2 regions of the Pseudomonas sp. DCB_BI genome follow, and region 2 is predicted to be linked to the other one. Evidence: predicted binding sites of a transcription regulator. Region 2 holds the regulator's gene; the other holds the start of a gene.
The links. Region 2 encodes FliA, which starts transcription of late flagellar genes. Its sites were predicted from a motif close to CTAAAGTTTNNNNNNNNNNNGCCGNTAA; they were not measured.
Positions count from the first base shown of each region.

Region 1: the regulator FliA is predicted to act here: its motif matches at 1,207-1,234, upstream of OO258_RS05355 (methyl-accepting chemotaxis protein).

Region 1 covers NZ_JAPFCG010000003.1:311,220-314,624, forward strand. The annotation lists gene OO258_RS05355 (methyl-accepting chemotaxis protein) at 1-1,155, opposite strand, end outside; gene OO258_RS05360 (16S rRNA (uracil(1498)-N(3))-methyltransferase) at 1,257-1,964, opposite strand; gene tatC (twin-arginine translocase subunit TatC) at 1,961-2,749, opposite strand; gene tatB (Sec-independent protein translocase protein TatB) at 2,746-3,126, opposite strand; gene OO258_RS05375 (twin-arginine translocase TatA/TatE family subunit) at 3,130-3,402, opposite strand.
Region 2 covers NZ_JAPFCG010000002.1:335,012-338,416, reverse strand. The annotation lists gene OO258_RS03880 (protein phosphatase CheZ) at 1-428, opposite strand, end outside; gene OO258_RS03875 (chemotaxis response regulator CheY) at 449-823, opposite strand; gene fliA (RNA polymerase sigma factor FliA) at 932-1,672, opposite strand; gene fleN (flagellar synthesis regulator FleN) at 1,669-2,502, opposite strand; gene flhF (flagellar biosynthesis protein FlhF) at 2,596-3,405, opposite strand, start outside.

The DNA of each region.
Region 1 (3,405 bases), on a different contig from region 2:
CTCGCCGGCGCGGGCGGCCTCGATCGCCGCGTTGAGGGCCAGCAGGTTGGTCTGCTGGGCCACCGACTTGATCACGTCGAGCACGCTGCCGATCTTGTCGCTTTCGGCCTTGAGCTGGTTCATCGCTTCGCTGGAATTGACCACTTCACCGGCCAGGCGCTCGATCTGGGCAACGGCCTCACCCACTACACGGTCACCTTCACGGGCTTGCTGGTCCGCCATCAAGGCGGCTTCCGAGGCCTGCTCGGCGTTGCGGGCCACCTCGTGGACGGTAGCGGTCATCTGGTTCATGGCAGTCGCCACCTGGTCGGTCTCGACCTTCTGGTTATTGACCCCGGCGCTGGTCTGCTCGGTAACGGCCGACAGCTGCTCGGCAGCGCTGGCGATCTGTGTGACGCCGTCGCCAATGCCGCCGATCAGTTCGCGCAGGCCCTGGGTCATGCGCTGCATGCTGGCTTGCAACTGGCCTAGCTCGTCGCGGCGGTCCACCTGCAAGTTCAGGGTAAGGTCGCCACTGGCCACGCGTTCAGCAGCGCGCAGGGTATGGCGCAAGGGGATGATGATCTGCCGGGTGATGGCCCAGGCTGCCAGCAAGCCGAGGACCAGTGCCAACGCGGTAGCCGCAGCCAGCAGGGTCTTGGCGTTGGCTGCGCCAGCATCGCGCACCTCGGTTTGTGAGGCGGTCATCGCCTGGCTGGTCTGCAGCAGTACCGTGCCTTGTTCGGCCATGCGCCGCAGGGCTTGCTCAGTGGCGTCGGGATCAGCCGCAGATTGCTTGAGGTCAGCGAAAGCCTGCCGATATCCGCTTACCGCTGTCATTTGCTGCCGAAGGCGCTGCTGGTCCTCGGGTTTTTCGATCTGGCCAAGCATCAACTGGACCTGGCGCTCAAGGTTGTTCAACGCCTTTTCCAGCTCTGCTACGGCTGCATTGTCACGGTTGCGTTCGTAGTGTTGGCGGGCAATGCGCAATTCCTGGGTGTACTGATGAATCACCGAGATATTGCCCAGCTTGTCACCTCGATCAATGATGCTATCCATGCCCATCCAACCCGTAAGGGTAATGGCCAGGGTCAACAGCAGCACCAGGCCAAAGCCCAGCCCCAGTTTGCGATTGACGCTCACATTGCCCATCGATTGGGCTAACCATTGATACATGTACGACTCCCCGGCGGCTTGGCAGCACAAATAGTTGTTGTGTTGCCAAGGCCATCGGCCCGGGAGAAGGAAACTTGATGGGCGAAAAAGGGGTGTTTGCGTCAGAAAATACGCGAAAGCAACGCGGTGACGGCGGTCTCTACCCGCAGGATGCGATCGCCCAGTTGTACCGGTGCCAGGCCAGCTTTGCCCAGCAGCTCGATTTCATAGGGTATCCAGCCGCCCTCGGGGCCGATGGCCAAGGTCACGGGTTGGTCCACCGCACGCGGGCAGGCAGGGTAGGGGCCGGGGTGGCCAACCAGCCCCAGGGTGCCGGCGGCGATCGCAGGCAGGCGGTCTTCGACGAACGGCTTGAAGCGTTTCTCGATGACTACCTCGGGCAGCACCGTATCACGTGCCTGCTCCAGGCCGAGGATCAGGTTTTCGCGAATGCTCTCGGGCTGCAGAAAAGGGGTTTGCCAGAAGCTTTTCTCGACCTTGTAGCTGTTTACCAGGATCAGCCGTGATACGCCGAGGGTAGCCACGGTCTGGAACAGTCGACGCAGCATTTTCGGGCGTGGTACCGCCAGCACCAGGGTCAGCGGCAGCTTGGCCGGTGGTTGCTGGTCGAAGGCGACTTCAAGTTCGGCTTCGTGCTTTTCCAGGCGCAGCACCGTGGCCTTGCCCATCAGGCCATTGATGCGGCCCACGCGCAGGTTGTCGCCCACTGCCACGCGGTGGATTTCCTGCATGTGGGTGAAGCGTCGATCAGCAAGAACGACACGGTCGGCCGAGACGAAGTCGGCCTCTTCAAGAAGCAACAGGTTCACGGTTGGGTCGCTGGTGGCTGGTCGTTATGGTCGTCGGCGGTTTCGTCGTGGGCGCTGCGCTTGCGGATCAGGCCGCCACACAGTACGCCGATCTCGAACAGCAGCCACATGGGCACGGCCAGCAACGTCTGCGAGAAGATGTCCGGCGGGGTAAGGATCATGCCGACCACGAAGCAGCCGATGATCACATAGGGGCGGATCTTTTTGAGATATTTCACGTCGACCACGCCGATCCACACCAGCAGTACGACCGCTACCGGGATTTCGAAAGCCACGCCGAAGGCGAAGAACAGCGTCATCACGAAGTCGAGGTAGTTGGCGATGTCGGTCATCATCGCCACGCCTGCCGGCGTGGCAGCGGCGAAGAACTTGAACATCAGCGGGAACACCAGGAAGTAGGCAAAGGCCATGCCGGCGTAGAACAGCAGGATGCTCGATACGAGCAGCGGAATGGCAATGCGCTTCTCGTGGCGGTACAGCCCGGGGGCGATAAAGCCCCAGATTTGCTGGAGGATGAACGGGATGGCCAGGAACAGCGCCACGATCATGGTCAGCTTGAACGGCGTGAGGAACGGCGAGGCCACGTCGGTGGCGATCATCGTTGCATTGGCCGGCAAGTGATCGCGCAGCGGGGCGGAGACCAAGGTGTAGATCTGCTGGGCGAAAGAGAACAGCCCGGCAAAGATCAGGAAAATGACAGCAACGCAGCGCAGCAGGCGGGTGCGCAGTTCGGTCAGGTGCGAAACCAGCGGCATTGGCTGGTCGTGTTCCGGGTTCTCGCTCATGGGGCTCGCGGCGGTTGAGGCGGTTCAGAAGAAGCGGCCGGGGTGGCAGCTGGCTCGACAACCGGCCTGGTTTCGAGCCCGGCAGGTGGCTGCACACTGGCCGTGGTCACTGGCGGCTGTGCGGGTGGCGCTAGCGGGTTGAGGATGCGCTTGGCTTCCTCTTCCATCTGCAGGATGTGCTCATTATGCAGCTGGCGGCGGATGTCGTCGGCACCGATTTCGCGCTCGACCTCCATCTTGATGCTGTTGAAGCTGCGCTTGAGCCGCCCGATCCACAGGCCAGCCGTGCGGGCGGCACCCGGCAGGCGCTCGGGACCGAGCACCAGCAGGGCGACCAGGCCGACGAGCAGCAGCTCGCTGAAACTGATGCCGAACATGGGTCAGTCTTTCCGCTGCGGCTCTTGGACCGGCTGGGCCTGGCCTTCGATGGTGTGGCCTTGCTGCGGCTGGGCGGTGTTCTGCACCGGCGGCACTGGTTGGGCAGGCGGCGGAGTCTGCTCGGCCGGCTTGCTCTCTTCTTCGTTCATGGCCTTGCGGAAGCCCTTGATCGATTCGCCCAGGTCGCTGCCGAAGTTCTTCAGTTTCTTGGTGCCGAACACCAGGACCACGACGACCAGCAGGACAATCCAGTGTTTCCAGTCAAAAATACCCATGGT
Region 2 (3,405 bases):
TCACGGAACTCCGGCGCAGCCACTTCGCGGCGCATGAAGCGTTGCCAGTCGGCGCTCAAGGCCTTGGCCTCGCTGGCCAGCTCGTTGAGCACCGGGGTGCTTTCCTCGACCAGGTCCATGGTGCGGTTGGCCGCGCCCTCGGTGAGCTTGACCACGTATGACAGACGTTCGGTGGCGTCGGTAATCTGCGACACCTCCTCGGCCTGCGGCATGGTCGGGTCGATCTGGAAACTGACAATGGCACTGTGCAGCTCGCGGGTCAGCTTGCCGACTTCCTGGTACAGGCCGCGATCACGGGTCTGGTTCAGCTCGTGAATCAGCTGCACCGCCTCGCCGAAACGGCCCCGCTCCAGGCTTTCTACCAACTCCTGGGCATGCTTCTTCAGGGTCGATTCGAACTCGCCCAAAGAGTTTTGTGATGAATCCATGGCGCGCCCCCTGACGTGACTCAGCCGTTGACGCGTTCGAAGATCTTCTCGATCTTTTCTTTGAGCACCTGGGCAGTGAACGGCTTGACCACATAACCGTTGACGCCCGCCTGGGCCGCTTCAATGATCTGGTCGCGCTTGGCTTCGGCGGTCACCATCAGCACCGGCATGCTTTTCAGCTTGTCGCTGGCACGCACTTTACGCAGCAGGTCGATACCGGACATGCCGGGCATGTTCCAGTCGGTCACCAGGAAGTCGTAATGGCCGTTTTCCAGCATCGGCAGTGCCGTAGTGCCGTCGTCAGCCTCGTCGGTGTTGGTGAAGCCCAGGTCACGCAACAGGTTCTTGATGATCCGCCGCATCGTCGAGAAGTCGTCAACGATGAGGATTTTCATGTCTTTGTTCAAGTAGACCTCCAAGCAGTCTCAAACGCGCTCGGCCCCCGAGCGCGCGCATTCATTCAATTCGGTACAACATGGAAAACGACTGCAACGAACCCGGGCTCAACGCGCCCGCCATTCCCCCAGGCGGCTGCGCAGGCGCGCGGCACATTGGCTGTGCAACTGGCTGACCCGCGACTCGCTGACCCCCAGCACCTCACCGATTTCCTTGAGGTTCAGCTCTTCGTCGTAGTACAGCGCCAACACCAGGCGCTCACGCTCCGGCAGGTTGGCGATGGCCTCGGCCAGGGCAATCTGGAAGCGCTCATCCTCAAGGCCGCGCGCAGGTTCCACCTGCCCACTGGCGCCATCCTCATGCAGGCCTTCGTGCTCGCCGTCCTGCAACAGGTCGTCGAAGCTGAACAGCCGGCTGCCCAGGGTGTCGTTCAAAATCCCGTAGTAATCATCGAGACTCAATTGGAGTTCGGCAGCAACTTCATGATCTTTAGCGTCACGGCCTGTTCTGGCTTCGACCGCACGCATCGCGTCGCTGACCATGCGGGTGTTGCGGTGCACCGAACGCGGCGCCCAGTCGCCCTTGCGCACCTCGTCGAGCATGGCCCCGCGAATGCGGATGCCGGCGTAGGTTTCAAAGCTGGCGCCCTTGCTGGCGTCGTATTTGTTGGCCACTTCCAGCAGGCCGATCATGCCGGCCTGGATCAGGTCCTCGACCTGCACGTTGGCCGGCAAGCGTGCCAGCAGGTGGTAGGCAATGCGCTTGACCAGCGGCGCATAGCGCTCGATCAGCTCGTACTGGGCATCTTTCGCTGCCCGGCTGTACATCTTGAAGCCGCTGGCGTTCATAGCACGGGTCCCGCGCTGGTGGGTTGCACCAGGCGCTCGACGAAGAACTCCAGATGCCCACGCGGGTTGGCGGGCAGCGGCCAGCTGTCGACCTTCTGGGCAATCGCCTTGAAGGCCAGCGCGCACTTGGAGCGAGGGAAGGCTTCGTAGACGGCGCGCTGCTTCTGTACTGCCTTGCGCACGCACTCGTCGTAGGGCACGGCACCCACGTACTGCAGGGCAACGTCAAGGAAGCGGTCGGTGACCTTGGTCAGCTTGGCGAACAGGTTGCGCCCTTCCTGCGGGCTTTGCGCCATGTTGGCCAGCACGCGGAAACGGTTCATGCCGTAGTCGCGGTTGAGCAGCTTGATCAGCGCGTAGGCGTCGGTGATCGAAGTGGGTTCGTCGCACACCACCAGCAGCACTTCCTGGGCCGCGCGGACAAAGCTGACCACCGAATCACCGATACCCGCAGCGGTATCGATCACCAGCACGTCGAGGTTGTCGCCGATTTCGCTGAACGCCTGGATCAACCCGGCATGCTGGGCCGGAGCCAGGTGCACCATGCTCTGGGTACCCGATGCCGCCGGCACGATGCGCACACCGCCGGGCCCCTGCAGCATCACGTCACGCAGCTCGCAGCGCCCCTCGATGACATCGGCCAGGGTGCGTTTGGGGGTCAGGCCCAGCAACACGTCGACATTGGCCAGGCCCAGGTCGGCGTCCAGCAACATGACCCTGCGGCCGAGCTCGGCCAGCGCCAGGGACAGGTTCACTGAAACGTTAGTCTTGCCGACGCCACCTTTGCCACCGGTCACGGCGATCACCTGTACGGGATGCATGCTACCCATGTCTGTTCTTTACCTTGTCTCGCTGGGACTCAGGCCACACGTAGGGCAATTCTGCGTACCCCTTGGCATAGCTACTTTGCACACACTTCATGGTCAACCCGCTCGCCGTGGGTTGTGGTAGAGATCAGCGAACATGTCGGCCATGGCCTCTTCGCTGGGCTCGTCCTGCTGCTGCACGTTCACCGCCCGGCTGACCAGCTGGTGGCCCCGCGGCAGGTGCAGGTCGTCAGGAATGCGCGGGCCGTCGGTAAGGTAAGCCACGGGCAATTCATGACTGATGGCAAGGCTCAGCACATCGCCAAGGCTTGCCGTTTCATCGAGTTTGGTCAGGATGCAGCCGGCCAGGCCACAGCGCTTGTAGCTGTGGTAGGCGGCGGTCAGCACCTGCTTCTGGCTGGTGGTGGCCAGCACCAGATAGTTCTTCGCGGCAATGCCACGCCCGGCCAAGGTTTCCAGCTGCATGCGCAGAGCTGGGTCGCTGGCCTGCAGGCCGGCGGTATCGATCAGCACGACGCGCTTGCGCAGCAGCGGCTCCAGCGCGGCCGCCAGCGACTGGCCCGGGTCGACGTAGGTCACCGGCACATTGAGGATGCGGCCCAGGGTCTTGAGCTGCTCCTGGGCACCGATGCGAAAGCTGTCCATGCTCACCAGCGCCAGGTTGTGCGCGCCGTACTTGAGCACGTAGCGCGCAGCCAGCTTGGCCAGGGTGGTGGTCTTGCCCATGCCGGCCGGGCCGACCATGGCAATCACGCCGCCCTCTTCGATCGGCTCGATCTCCGGTATTTCGATCATCCGCGCCAGGTGGGCCAACAGCATCCGCCAGCCCTGGCGGGGCTCCTCGATCTCGGCGGTCAGCTCCAGCAGCTCGCGGGCAATCGGCCCGGAAAGGCCGATGCGCTGCAA